Regions from separate parts of the Variovorax sp. genome, predicted to be linked through region 2. Evidence: riboswitches for the same ligand, from Rfam matches in the RefSeq annotation. Region 2 holds a riboswitch; the other holds the start of a gene.
What was found. A riboswitch is a leader RNA that binds a small molecule or an ion and turns the genes downstream of it on or off. The one in region 2 is predicted to bind cobalamin.
Positions count from the first base shown of each region.

Region 1: linked by a shared signal. The riboswitch ahead of ACQY8B_RS12650 (TonB-dependent receptor domain-containing protein) and the one ahead of ACQY8B_RS07730 (TonB-dependent receptor) in region 2 are both predicted to bind cobalamin.

Region 1 is NZ_OZ257247.1:2,641,727-2,648,763, reverse strand. Features, by position in the region: gene ACQY8B_RS12670 (sulfite exporter TauE/SafE family protein) at 1-595, opposite strand, end outside; gene ACQY8B_RS12665 (cell division protein ZapA) at 899-1,243, opposite strand; gene ACQY8B_RS12660 (DUF904 domain-containing protein) at 1,240-1,464, opposite strand; gene ACQY8B_RS12655 (ClcB-like voltage-gated chloride channel protein) at 1,563-3,278, opposite strand; cobalamin riboswitch at 3,332-3,595, shown strand; gene ACQY8B_RS12650 (TonB-dependent receptor domain-containing protein) at 3,689-5,605, shown strand; gene ACQY8B_RS12645 (cobyrinate a,c-diamide synthase) at 5,590-7,008, shown strand; gene ACQY8B_RS12640 (bifunctional adenosylcobinamide kinase/adenosylcobinamide-phosphate guanylyltransferase) at 6,992-7,037, shown strand, end outside.
Region 2 is NZ_OZ257247.1:1,609,956-1,616,992, forward strand. Features, by position in the region: gene ybaL (YbaL family putative K(+) efflux transporter) at 1-1,542, shown strand, start outside; gene ACQY8B_RS07720 (hypothetical protein) at 1,548-1,952, opposite strand; gene ACQY8B_RS07725 (hypothetical protein) at 2,081-2,308, shown strand; cobalamin riboswitch at 2,347-2,617, shown strand; gene ACQY8B_RS07730 (TonB-dependent receptor) at 2,751-4,931, shown strand; gene ACQY8B_RS07735 (hypothetical protein) at 4,943-5,380, shown strand; gene ACQY8B_RS07740 (hypothetical protein) at 5,411-6,478, shown strand; gene ACQY8B_RS07745 (energy-coupling factor ABC transporter permease) at 6,525-7,037, shown strand, end outside.

The sequences.
Region 1 (7,037 bases), 1.0 Mb from region 2:
CATTGGCTACCGCAATCGGAAAGCCCAGCGCCGCGCTAGTGGCCACGGCGTTGTGGATGGCGATGTTGCACCACGTCATGAACGGCACGCTGATGAAACCGCCGCCCGCGCCCACCAGGCCCGAGATGAAGCCGATGGCGCCGCCCGCCGCCAGTTGGCCGCCCGTGCCCGGCATCTGCCGCGTCGGCTTGGGTTTTTTGTCGAGGAACATCTGCGTGGCAGAGAAGCCCACGAACAGCGCGAAGACGATGGCGAGCGCCGTGCCCTTGAGCAGCGCGAACACGCCCAGGCTGCCCGCGAGGCTGCCGATGACGATGCCGGGCGCGAGCCGCTTCACGATGTCCCAGCGCACCGCGCCGCGCTTGTGGTGAGCGCGCACGCTCGACACCGAGGTGAAGATGATGGTGGCCATCGAGGTCGCGATGGCCATCTTCACCGCCAGGTCGGCCGGCACGCCGCGGTGGCCCATGATGATCGTGATGAACGGCACCATCATCATGCCGCCGCCGATGCCCAGCAGGCCCGCGAGAAAGCCGGTACCGAGGCCGAGTGCCGCGAGTTCGGCGATGAGCAGGGGGTCGAGCAGGGCGGTGATGTTCACGGTGGCGCGGGGAAGGGAAAGTGCTTCTGCAAAAAGCAGCGGCCCCGTGCAACTGGTGCAGGGGGCCGCGGCGGGAAAAGGTGTCTGCAGATGATGTGCCGGACCCGCATCCTGAACCAGGGTTCAGGTGGGCGAGGGCAGCAAGACTTCGGGTTCATCTGACGCGAGATGATCACGCCCGTCTAGCGATGTACCAAGCCCGGCTCCGGAGAGCATTGGAACAAGGAAATATTAAGCCCGACACGTCTGCAGACAGTTCGGATTTTACGCCTCCCTGCCTGTGTCCGACGAATTCATTCAGAGCAAATGTCCATCGCCGGCAAGGGCTTGATCGAGTCTCTGAATGAGCTGCGCGGCCTTCGGGTCGGTTTCCGCCGTATCGGCGGCAGTGCCTGCTGCCTCGGCGGGAGGTACTGCCACGGGCGCGGCGGCGGCCGTGGCCTGCTGGGCGGCCAGGTCGAAGGCCAGGTTCAGCGAGGCCAGCACCGCGATGCGGTCGCGGGCCTTGACTTTTCCTGCATCGCGGATCTTGCACATGGCCGCGTCCACGCGTTCGACGGCTTCGCGCAACTGCGCTTCGCCGCCATCGGGACAGCCGAGCAGATAGCTCTGGCCCATGATCTGTACTTCAATCTGCTTCATGCGGAGGGGTCTTGGGGAGGTGGTTCAGCCGGCAGCCGTTCGAGCAGCGCGTCGAGGCGCGTGCGGGCCGCGGCGAGCCGCGACTTCAGTGCGTCGCGTTCGCGCGTGAGCGCATCGACCTGTTCCTGCAGCAACTCATTGGTGCGCTGCACCTCTTCGTGACGCACGAGCAGGCGTTCGACACGCTCGGCGATCTGGTCGATGGGGCTGGATGCGGGCATGGTTGGCGATTGTAGTTTCCCTGGGAGGGGCCCTTCGCCGTGCTTGGGCGAGGGTGCGTCGAGGCATGGATTCTGCGGCCTTCCCCCGGTGTTTCAAACTACTCGCTCAGCCGCACATAGGTGGCGAGCAGCGCGCTCTTTGCAGCCACGCCCAGCAGCACCGGGTTGGCCGCGCTCTCGATCACCGGCAGGCGCTCGCCACGGTGCTCCAGGAAGCGTTGCAGCGCTTCGCCCAGGCCGGTGTCGGCGGTGATCGGCAGTATCTCCTGGGAGAGCAGGCTTGCGGCCGTTGTCTCGGCCGGCGCGGCGCCGAGCGCGGCCAGCGGCACCACGCCCAGGTAGCGTCCCCGGGCATCGACCACGTACAGGTACTTCACCGGATGCTGCAGGAAGAGCTTGCTCATCGCCTCGCGGTCCGCGTCGGGGCCGACCACGGTCTCGGCCGGCTGCACCAGGTCGCGCACGTGCAGCCCGCGCAGGCGCAGTTGCTCGTCGCGCTGCTCGTTGCGGCGCAGCGTGATCTCGTACATGGAGCCGGCATTGGCCGAGCGCGCGACGAAGTAGGCGATGACGCTCGCCGCCATCAGCGGCAGCATGACCTGGTAGCTCAGCGTCATCTCGAAGATCATCAATATCGCCATCAGCGGCGCCTGCGTCGCGCCTGCCAGGAAGGCGCCCATGCCGACGATGGCATAGGCAAAAGGCGCCGAGCTGGAAGCCGGCCACAGTGCCTGCACCGCCAGCCCGAACAGCGCGCCGATCATGCAGCCGAAGAACAGCGCGGGCGTGAACACACCGCCCACCGCGCCCGAGCCCGCGGTGGCCATGGTCGCGGCCGCCTTGGCGACCAGCACCATCGCGATCAGCGTCCAGGGCCACGGCGTGTGCAGCACCGCGTTGACCACGCTGTAGCCGTTGCCCCAGACCTCGGGCATCGGCACCGAGATGACGCCCATCAGCAGCCCGCCCAGCGCCAGCCGCCACGGCAGCGCGAGCGGCAGCTTCGCGAACAGCGCGCGGCTGCCCTGCAGCGCACGCAGGAAGCCGACCGACGCAAAGCCCAGCAGCACGCCGAGCACGCAGAACAGCACCACCTCTGCGCCGTGGATCTCCGGGAACGCCGGCATCTTGTAGGGCGGCTGATAGCCTGGCAGCGCGCGCATCGCGACGTTCGCCACCACCGACGCGATGATGATCGGCCCCACGCTCTCCATCGCGATCGAACCCAGCACGATCTCGGCGACGAAGAAGGCGCCTGCGATGGGCGCGTTGTAGGCAGCCGTGAGGCCGGCGGCGGCACCGCAGGCCACCAGCAGCCGCAGCCGTTCCGCCGGAAAGCGCAGCAGCCGTCCCAGTTGCGAGGCGGCCAGCGCCGCGAGTTGCACCATCGAGCCTTCGCGCCCGATCGAGCCGCCGGTGCCGATGCTCACGAGCGACGACGCGCTGCGCACCAGCGTCTGCGCGACCGGGATGCGCCCGTCGCCGAGCACGATCGCTTCCATGTAGTCGGAGGTGGCGCTGCGCACCGCCACGCGCTTGGCCAGCACCAGCAGCAGGCCCGCCACCAGCCCGCCGAGCGTGGGGCAGGCCACGCGCGCCCACCACGGCAGGTGCCTGGCCATGGCCACCAGCCCTTCGCCGGGGCCCAGCACCAGGTGCTCGAAGCCGTAGAGCGCCGCGCGGAACAGTTCGGTCGCCAGCGTGCCGAGCAGGCCCGCGGCAATGGACCAGAGCAGCATCGACTGCCAGCCCGAAACGCCGAAAAGCCGCCGCAGCGCGGAACGAATATTCAGGAAAACCGAGGCCGGGCGCATCACTGCGATGTTAGCGGTGCGCAACTTTCGGCTTAAATCGTGTCCGCCAGGGCCTAAAATCCCGCCCGTTGGTGCCTGCGGCGTGGTTCACGCGCCGCGGTTCAACGGGAAGCAGGAGTGAAGGTCCCCCGAACGCCGTCGAGCGCGTACCGGGCCCGGCCCAAGCCGCCTGCGCTGCCCCCGCAACGGTCAAGCAGACGACGCCGCAAGGCGTCACCCCTATCCACACAGCCACTGGGCACCCTGAAACAGGTGCCTGGGAAGGCGGCGAGGGGCGTTCTGCCAGCCCGGATACCGGCCAACAAGGCGGCTGCCGCATGCACGAGATATTCAGTGCGCGAGGCAGCCATTGCGCCCAGGTGCCGGCGGGGAAGCCGGCACGGGGCATTGACGTTCGTTCGGCACATTTCATGATTTCCCACGCTTCCGTTTTCCGTGGCCGCGCTCCCGCGCGCCGTCTCCGCTTCGCCTGCCTGCCGCTGGCGCTGGCATCCGCCTTCGGCGGCCCGGCCCATGCGCAACAGGCGCCCACCCTCGGCGAGACGGTGGTCACGGCCAACCGCACGCCGCAGGCGCTGTCTGACCTGGTGGGCGACGTGTCGATCATCGACCGCCAGACCATCGAGCGCAGCGGCGCCACCGGCGTGGCCGACGTGCTGGCGCGCCTGCCCGGCATCGAGATCTCGCGCAATGGCGGCATCGGCAACACCACCAATCTGTACATCCGCGGCGCGGAAACGCGCTTCACGGCCGTCTACCTCGACGGCGTGCGCATCGACTCGCAATCGACCGGCGGCGCTGGCTGGGAAGGCATTCCGCTGTCGCAGATCGACCGCATCGAAGTGCTGCGCGGCCCGGCTGCCGCGGTGTACGGCTCGGACGCCATCGGCGGCGTGATCCAGCTCTTCACCAAGCGCGGCGAAGAGGGCATCTCGCCCTACGCGGGCATCGGCTTCGGCAGCTACGGCCTGCGCAAGATCGAAGGCGGCGTGAGCGGGAAGTCGGGCCTGTTCGACTACTCCTTCGGTGTCGAACATGAAGAGAGCAAGGGCTACAACGTGCAGCCGGTCGACAAGCGCAACGTGGTCAAGGACGGCTTCACCAGCCCCGACCGCGACGGCTACAACAGCACCTCGGGCAACGTGAAGCTGGGCTTCCAGCTCACGCCCGACCAGCGCATCGACGCCACGCTGCTCGCGAGCGACATCAAGGCCGGCTACGACGCCACCGTGTCGTACAGGACCAAGCTGCCGTTCCTGTTCGCCAACGACATCTCCAGCAACACGCTGCGCACCGCCGGCCTCACCTGGTCGGCCAAGTGGAACGACGTCTACAGCACCCGCGTGCAGATCACCGATTCGCAGTCGGTCTACAAGACGCAGCCTTCGTTCTACCGCACCGAAACCCACCTGCGCGGCTACCTGTTCCAGAACGAATTCCGCTTCGGCCCGCACCTGGTGACGGCCACCCTGGAACGCCGCGAGGACGCACTCGACAACGCGCCCACCACCAGCTCGAAGCTTCTGTCGCGCGACCGCGCGCAGGACGCGCTGTCGCTGGGCTACGGCTTCGTGCAGGGCCCGCACTCGCTGCAGCTGCATGTGCGCCACGACCGCGACAGCGAATTCGGCGGCAAGACCACCGGCAGCGCCGCCTACGGCTATGCCATCACGCCGTCGCTGCGCTTCACGGCCTCGGCCGGCACCGCCTTCCGCGTGCCCACGCTGTACCAGCGCTTCAGCGAGTACGGCCTGGCGTCGCTCAAGCCCGAATCCAGCCGCAACGTCGAACTGGGCCTGCAGTACACCGAAGGCGCCTCGCACGCCGGCATCGTGGTCTACAACAACCAGGTGCGCAACCTGATCAGCTTCGACGGCACCGCCAAGGGCTGCGCTTCGTCCTTCGGCTGCTACACCAGCACCGCGCGCGCGCGCTACCAGGGCGTCACGCTGTCGGGCGGCCACCGCATCGGCGACGTCACCCTGCGCACCTCGCTCGACTTCCAGGATCCGCGCGACCTCGGCACGCACAACCTGCTGGCTCGCCGCGCGCAGCGCCACGCCACCTTCGGTGCCGACTGGCGCGTCGCCGGCTGGACGCTGGGTGCCGAGGTGCAGACCTCGAGCCGCCGCTACGACGACGCCGCCAACAGCGTCAAGCTCGGCGGCTACACCGTGCTGAACCTGTCGGCCAGCAAGCAGATCACGCGCGACCTGAACCTGATCGCGCGGGTCGACAATGTGGGCAACAAGGACTACCAGTACGCACGCCTGTACGCCACCGCCGGCCGCACCGCGTACGTCGGTCTCAAGTGGACGCCGCAATAAGCAACCCCTCGCGAAGAAGCGACACCGCCGGTGCCGCGGCGGCCGCCTGCGCCGCGGTGCTGGTGGCCGCGCCGGCCTCGGGGCAGGGCAAGACCACGGCCGCGGCCGCGCTCGCGCGGCTGCACACGCGGCAGGGCCGGCGGGTGCAGGCCTTCAAGTGCGGGCCCGATTTCCTCGACCCGCTCTGGCTCGCGCTGGCCACCGGCGCGCCGGTGCATTCACTCGATCTGTGGATGACCGGCGAAGCCGACTGCCGCGAGCGCCTGCGCGCGGCGGCGGCCGACTGCGACCTGCTGATTGTCGAAGGCGTGATGGGCCTGTTCGACGGCACGCCCAGCGCGGCCGACCTGGCCGTGCGCTTCGGCCTGCCGGTGCTGGCCGTGATCGACGCGCATGCCATGGCCGGCACCTTCGGCGCGCTGGCCTATGGCCTGCAGAACTTCCGTCCCGGGCTACCGTGGGCCGGCGTGCTGGCCAACCGCGTGGGCAGCGAGCGCCATGCAGGCATGCTGAAAGACGCGCTGCGCGAGCCGTCTCAATGGCTCGGCGCCTTGCCGCGCGACGCGGGCTTCACGCTGCCCGAACGGCACCTGGGGCTGGTGGTCGCGGACGAACTGGGCGACGCGATGGCGCGCCTCGACGCCGTCGCCGACGTGCTGGCCGGCACGCCGCTGGGGCAGATGGACATCGCGCAACTGCCGCAGGTGCGCTTCGATGCCGCGCCGCCTGCCGCGCCCATGCAGCCGCTGCTGGCCGGCCGCACCATCGCCATTGCGCGCGATGCGGCCTTCTCCTTCATCTACCCGGCGAACCTCGACGTGCTCACCGCGCTGGGGGCGCGCCTTTCCTTCTTCTCGCCGCTCGCGGGCGACGCCTTGCCTCCTTGCGATGCGGTCTGGCTGCCCGGCGGTTACCCGGAGCTGCACGCAGAGGCGCTGTCGCGCTGCGAGCCGATGCGCGCCGCGCTGGCGGCCCACGTGGCGGCCGGCAAGCCTGTGTGGGCCGAGTGCGGCGGCATGATGGTGCTTTTCGAAGAGCTGGCCACGCATGAAGACGAGGGCACAGGCAACGTGCATCGTCTGTGGGGCCTGCTGCCCGGCCGGGTGACCATGCAGAAGCGGCTGGCCGGCCTCGGCCCGCAGCAGCTGCAGCTCGGCAGCCACGCCTTGCGCGGCCACACCTTCCACTATTCGCGCTGCGAGACACCGCTCGCGCCCGTCGCGCGCACCGCCCGGCCGGGCACGACCCAGGCCGTGGGCGCGCAGGGCGGCGAGGCGCTCTACGTGCACGGCCCGGTGCGCGCCAGTTATTTCCATGCGTGGTTCGCTTCCAGCCCGGAAGCCACCGCGCGCCTTTTCGGCGCCATGCCCATCGAGTTGCAAAGCCATGCCCCCCATGAGTAAGCCGGCGACTGTCGAGCACGAGTTCATCC
Region 2 (7,037 bases):
ATTGCGGCCCAGCTCGCCGAAATCGGCGTGATGCTGCTGATGTTCGGTGTCGGCCTTCATTTCTCCCTGGACGACCTGCTGGCGGTGCGCAAGATCGCGCTGCCCGGCGCGCTCGCGCAGATCGCGGTGGCCACGCTGCTCGGCGGCGGGCTGGCCATGTGGTGGGGCTGGAGCCCCGGCGCTGCGCTGGTGTTCGGCCTGGCGCTGTCGGTGGCCAGCACTGTGGTGCTGCTGCGTGCGCTCGAAAGCCTGGGCATTCTCGATTCGTTCACCGGGCGCATCGCCATCGGCTGGCTGGTGGTCGAAGACCTGGCAATGGTTCTGGTGCTTGTGCTGATGCCGCCGCTGGCCGGCACGCTGGGCGGCCACGCGGCGCAAGAAGGGCCGGCCGATCCGCTGTGGCAGACCCTGGGCCTCACGCTGCTGCAGGTCGGCGGCTTCGTGGCGCTGATGCTGGTGGTGGGGCGGCGCGTGTTCCCGTGGATCCTCTGGCAGGTCACGCGCACCGGTTCGCGCGAGCTCTTCACGCTGTGCGTGGTGGCGGCCGCCGTGAGCATCGCCTTCGCTTCGGCGGCGCTGTTCGGCGTGTCGTTCGCGCTGGGCGCTTTCTTCGCGGGCATGGTCATGCGCGAGTCGCAGTTCGCGCATCGCGCCGCGGAAGAGTCGCTGCCGCTGCGCGACGCCTTCGCGGTGCTGTTCTTCGTGTCGGTCGGCATGCTGTTCGATCCCTCGGTGCTGATCGAGCGGCCGCTGCAGGTGCTGGCGGTGGTGCTGGTGATCGTGTTGGGCAAGTCGCTGGCGGCCTGCGCGCTGGTGCTGGTGTTCCGCTACCCGCTGGGCACGGCGCTCACTGTGAGCGCGAGCCTGGCGCAGATCGGGGAGTTCTCGTTCATCCTGGCGGGGCTGGGGGTGTCGCTCGGCTTGCTGCCGGTGGAGGGGCAGAGCCTGGTGCTGGCGGGGGCGCTAATTTCCATCGCCACCAATCCGCTGTGGTTCAGCCTGATCGCGCCCATGCAGAAATGGCTGCATGCGCATTCGTCTTTCGCGCGCGGGCTCGAGTCGCGCGACGACCCGCTGGCCGAACTGCCCATGACCACCGAGGCCAGGTACCTTTCGCGCCAGGTGGTGCTGGTGGGCTACGGCCGCGTCGGTCGCCGCATCGCGGCCGAACTCGACGCCAACGACATCCCCTACGTGGTCGCCGAGCAGAACCGCGAGCTGGTCGAGAAACTGCGCGAAGCCGGCACGCCGGCCGTGTGGGGCGATGCGGCCGACCCGGCCGTGCTGATCCAGGCGCACGTGGCCCGCGCCCGTGTGCTGGTGGTGGCCACGCCCGACGCGATGAACGTGCGCCAGATGATCGAGACGGCGCGCACGCTCAACCCGACCATCCAGACCGTGATCCGAAGCCACAACGAGCAGGAAGCCGCGCTGCTCACGCGCGAGGCAGCCGTGACGGTCTTCCTGGGCGAACAGGAACTCGCCCAGGCCATGGCGCGCGACGTGGTGCAGCGGGCCGTGTCGATGGCGGCCCCGGCCTGACGAACTCAGAGATCTTCGATCACCAGCGTGCGGTAACGCTGCGCGATGGAGTAGGGCACGGTGCGCACCAGCACCATGAGCTGTTCGGCCGCGTCACTGTCCTTTGTTTTCACCAGCAGCGCCGTGTGGCCCTCGCGCGCGAGCTTGGTGTACGCGCGCACAGTGGCGCCCTCGGTGCCGGCGGAAGGCAGGGGGTCGTCCGCCGTCTCCACGGTGGGCGTGATCTCGGCGAGCACGGTTTTCGCGGGAAGCAGGTAGACCTCGTCGCCGCTGGTGCCTTGCTCGATCAGGCTGCGGCCTATGCGGCGGGCATCTTCCGCGTCTGGAAACATGACCATCGAGTAGCCGGTCGGATAGAAGGCTCCGCCGATGCTCGATCGCATGCCGGGTTCGAGAGTGAAGTTCTTCATGCTGTCTCCTGCTTGTGCATCAACAAACATAGGCTGCATGGGGAAGACCCCCTGTAGGAGAAGCCCGGAAGCTGTCAACCGGCCTTGGCCTCCACCCATTCACCAATAAGCACTGCCCAATCCATTTCATGCCCACACCGAGAAACATCGCGCTCACCGTCCATGAACTGGAAAAGGGTGAGTTCTACTGGGTGTTGATGGAAGCAGTGGCCGGGGAGCCCGGTGACGCCTCCCACTTCTACGAGCCGCTGGAAGCGGCGCTCGAGCCCTACGCCAGCTATTCGAATGCGCTCGTGGCCGGCGTGGCGGTGATGCGGCGCCTGTTCGGGCCGGACGGTAATACCGGCTCCTTATAATTTCGCGGTTTTGGTTTGTTAATTCTCACGAATCAAACCAATAGACACGGTTCGAAGGTGCCCCGCCCGCCATTCCATGGCGCCGGGGTTAAACGGGAAGCAGGTGCGCCGGGTCATTGCCGACACGGTCATTCCTGCGCTGCCCCCGCAACGGTCAGCGGATCGGAAATTCTCAAGCCAGCGCCTCCTTGAAGAGGCCGGCGGCCACTGCGCTTCGGCGTGGGAAGGCGAGGGTTTCTGCTTCGATGCGCACATCGCGCATCGAAGCGCTCCGCAAGCCCGGATACCGGCCTTGGAACCGCCTTCGGACGCTGCGGGAGTGCGTGTCCGGGCCTGCCGCCTTCGCGCTCGCGCTTGGACCGTCATCGCCCCTTCGCTTCTCCCGCTTCGTTCTTTTTCGGACAGAGGAGCCTGCGGGGACGCGGGCCGGAGGAGAGGTCACATGAGCCGACAGGCATCGCCAGCGCGCGATGGCAGGGGCGCGCCGCAACGTGCGCGACTTTCGGGTATCCCGGTGGCCCTGGGGCTGGCACTGGGCCTGGCATTCGGGCCTTCCGTGGCCCTCGCACAGGCCGCCGGCAACCAGAGCCTGGCGCCGGTGCAGGTCGAGGCCGACCGCCACACGCGGCTCGCCATCGACGAGACGACGCAGACCGGCAGCCGCCTGGGCCTGACGCCGCTTGAAACGCCGGCCAGCATCGAGGTGCTTAGCGGCGACACCATCCGCGCACGCGGCGACGTCTCGGTGATCGATGCCGCCACCCGCGCCACCGGCATCACCGGTTCGCCCGGCCCCGGCAACGGCGGCACCGCGATGGCGGCGCGCGGCTTCCTGGGCCACGGCTCGGTGATGCAGCTGTTCGACGGCACGCGGCTGTATGCGGGCGCGGGCACCGTCACCTTTCCGTTCGACACCTGGTCGGTCGACCGCATCGAGATACTGCGCGGCGCGGCCTCGGTGATGTACGGCGAAGGCGCCATCGGCGGCGCGATCAACGTGGTGCCCAGGAAGCCCACGCGCGGGCCGATCCAGAACCAGGCGCTGGTCACCGTCGGCTCCGACGCCACCCGCCAGGTGGCCTTTGGCAGCGGCGGCGCGATCGATGACAGGCTCTCCTACCGCTTCGACATCAGCCACCGCCAGACCGACGGCTTCATGCAGCGCGGCCAGGCCGAAAGCCTGGCCGTGGGCGCGGCCGTGCGGCTCGACGTGTCTTCGCAACTGCAGTTCACGCTCTCGCACGACGAGGGCCGGCAGTCGCCGCAGCGCTACTACGGCGTGCCGCTGATCGACGGCCGCCTGAGCAGCCAGACGCTGCGCCAGAACTACAACCTCGACGACTCCGAGATCAAGTACCGCGACAAGTGGACCCGCCTCGAGGCCCAGTGGACGCCGAACGATTCGGTCACCGTGCGCAACCAGCTCTACCGGCTGGAGAGCAAGCGCCACTGGCGCAACAGCGAGACCTACACCTACAGCGCCACCACGCGCCGCGTGACGCGCGGCGACTACCTGGAAATCGGCCACGACCAGGAGCAGATCGGCAACCGCACCGACGCCACCTTCAGGCACGGCCTGTTCGGCCTGGCCAACCAGGTGCTGATGGGCTTCGACGTGAACCGCATCGACTTCCAGCACACCAACGATTCGCCCTACGGCGGGCGATCGGTGGTGGACCCCTTCGTCTTCAACCCGGGCTACTACGTTTCGCCCGTGGCCTACACGCCTCGCTACCGGACCAAGACCGACACCTACGCCTTCTTCACCGAAGACAAGCTGGCCTTCAACGAGCAATGGTCGGTGGTGGGCAGCCTGCGCTGGGACCACGCGAAGATCGCGCGCGCCGACCTGCAGAACGCGGCCAACAACCTGGGCAAGACCTTCGAGTACGCCACCGGCCGCTTTGGCGTGGTGTATGCGCCCGATGCGTCGCAGTCGTTCTACGCGCAGGTGGCGCGCGCGGCCGATCCGCTGACCTCGCTCATCAGCACCTCGGCCACGCAAGTGCCGTTCGAGCTCAGCACCGGCAAGCAGGTCGAGGTCGGCTACAAGCGCCAGTTCGCCGACAACCGCGGCGCCTGGACCGTGGCCGCCTACCGCATAGAGAAGAACAAGCTGCTGTCGCGCGACGCGAGCGACCCGAGCAAGACGCAGCAGATCGGCCGGCAGTCTTCCGAGGGCATCGAGGCCACGCTGGACATGGCGCTCACGCCCACGCTGAACCTCGAGGCCAACATCGCCAGGCTGCGCGCGCGCTACGACGACTTCAACGAAGTGGTCGGCGGCAAGCTGATTTCGCGCGCGGGCAACACGCCCAACGGCGTGCCCGAGCAGGCGGCCAACCTGTGGCTCAACTGGCGCTTCCTGCCGCAGTGGGAGGCCGCATTCGGCGTGCGCTACGTCGGCCCGCGCCAGGTCGATGCCGCCAATTCGCGCAAGATCGGCTCGTACACCGTGGCCGACGCCTCGGTGAGCTGGCAAGCGAACCGTTCGCTGAAGCTGGCGCTGCGCGCCTACAACCTGGCCGACCGGCGCTATGCGGTGTCGTTCTCCAACGGTGGCAACCAGTGGCTGCTGGGCCGCCCGCGTTCGTTCGAACTCTCGGCGCTGGTCGATTTCTGAGCGACCCACGCATGACTTCCGCATGGCGCCGCACCTGGCCGCGCATCCGCCACTGCCTCTACTGGACCCACCGGTGGCTGGGCATCGGCGGCTGCCTGCTGTTCGTCATGTGGTTCGTCTCGGGCGTGGTGATGATGTACGTGGGGTATCCCAACCTCACGGACGCCGAGCGGCTGGCCGGGCTGGGGCCGCTGCGCCTTGCGCAGGCAACGGTGTCGCCCACGGCCGCGCTCGACGCGTTGCCGCCCGCCGCACGCGCACAGCCGCCAAGGCGCATGGTGCTGGAAATGCAGGGCGGCACCGACTCGCAGCCCGTGTGGCGCATCGTCGATGCGCGCGGCGGCCGGCACACGGTCTCGGCACGCGACGGCCATGTGCCGGGCCCGGTCGATGCCGTGCAGGCCGAAGCCATTGGGCGCGCGTTCTCGGGCCGGGCCGGCGCGCGCTGAGCCGAGACGCTGGAGCGCGACCAGTGGACCGTGCCGCAGGGCCTGAACCCGCTGCGTCCGCTGCACCGCATCGAACTGGGCGACGCGGCCGGCACCGAGCTGTATGTGTCTTCGCGCAACGGCGAGGTGGTGCGCGACACCAACCGTTCCGAGCGCTTCTGGAACTGGCTGGGCTCGGTGCCGCACTGGATCTACTTCACGCCGCTGCGCGCCGACCCGCCCCTGTGGCACGAAGTGGTCGTGTGGCTGTCGGCGGCGTGCATCGTCTCGGCGGTGACGGGCATCGTCATCGGCATCCTGCGCGTGCGGCTGCGCAGGCGCTTTCGCAATGGCGCCGTCACGCCCTACACGGGGTGGATGGCCTGGCACCACGTCGCGGGGCTGATCGGCGGCTTCTTCGTGCTGACCTGGATCAGCAGCGGCTGGCTCTCGATGAACCCCCACGGCTGGTTCCAGCGCGGGCCGGGCGACGCGGCCGCAATGGCCCGCTACAGCGGTGCCGGGGCGTCGCCGTTCCCCTGGCCGCCGGCGTCATTGCCGGACGGCGAGGGCGCCGCCGCGCCGCGCGAGGCCGTGCTGCTGTGGTTCGACGGCCGGCCGCTGCTGCAGCTGCGCGATGCGCGGGCGCGCGTGCGGGTGGTCGATGCCGCCACCGGCGCGCCTGCTTCCATCACAAGGGACGACATCGTGCGGGCCGCATCGGCCCTGCGGCCCGGCGCCCGTGTCACCGAGGCGGTGCTCCAGACGCGCGAAGACTTTCACTGGTACGGCCACCACCGCGAACGCATCGTGCCCGTGTGGCGCCTGCAGTTCGACGACGCCGCGCGCAGCCGGATCTACATCGACCCGGCCAGCGGGCAGGTGGCGGGCAGCAACGACAGCAACTCGCGCCTGCGCCGCTGGCTCTTCAACGCGGCCCACAGCCTCGACTTTCCCTGGCTCATCCAGTACCGCCCGGCCTGGGACTTCGTGATGTGGCTGCTTTCGATCATCGGTGCGGTAGCCTCGGCCAGCGGCGTGGTGATCGGCTGGCGCCGGCTGCGGCGCAAGCCACGGCGGGCGGCGGCCTCGAAGGGGCTTGCGCAGGCAGGTCCATGAACCAACAATCAACTTTCGCACTGCGGTGCATTTCAGGAGGTGCTCGATGCACATCGAACCAGGTCTCGTCGACGGAACCAAGATTTTTCTCAGCTATGCAACGGCCGCTGCCGCACTCGCCTACACAGGCAAGGTGGCCATCGAAACCGCGGTGAAGGACGGCCTTGCCGCCCTGGTGCTGCGCTGCGCCATTGCCGTGGCGCTGGTGTTCTGCTTCTTCGAGGTGTTGCCGCATCACCCGGTGGGCGTGTCCGAGGTGCACCTGATCCTCGGCACCACGCTGCTGCTGGTGTTCGGGCTGGCGCCGGCGGCCATCGGGCTGGCTGGCGGGCTCCTCATCCAGGGCCTGTTCTTCGAGCCGCAGGACATTGCGCAGTACGGCATGAACGTCACCACGCTGCTGGTGCCGCTGTTCGCTACCGCCGCGCTGGCGCGCCGCATCATCCCGAAGAACGTGGCTTATGTGGACCTGAGCTACCAGCAGGCTTTCAAGCTGTCGGTGGCCTACCAGGGCGGCATCGTGGTCTGGGTCGGCTTCTGGGCGCTGTACGGCCGCGGT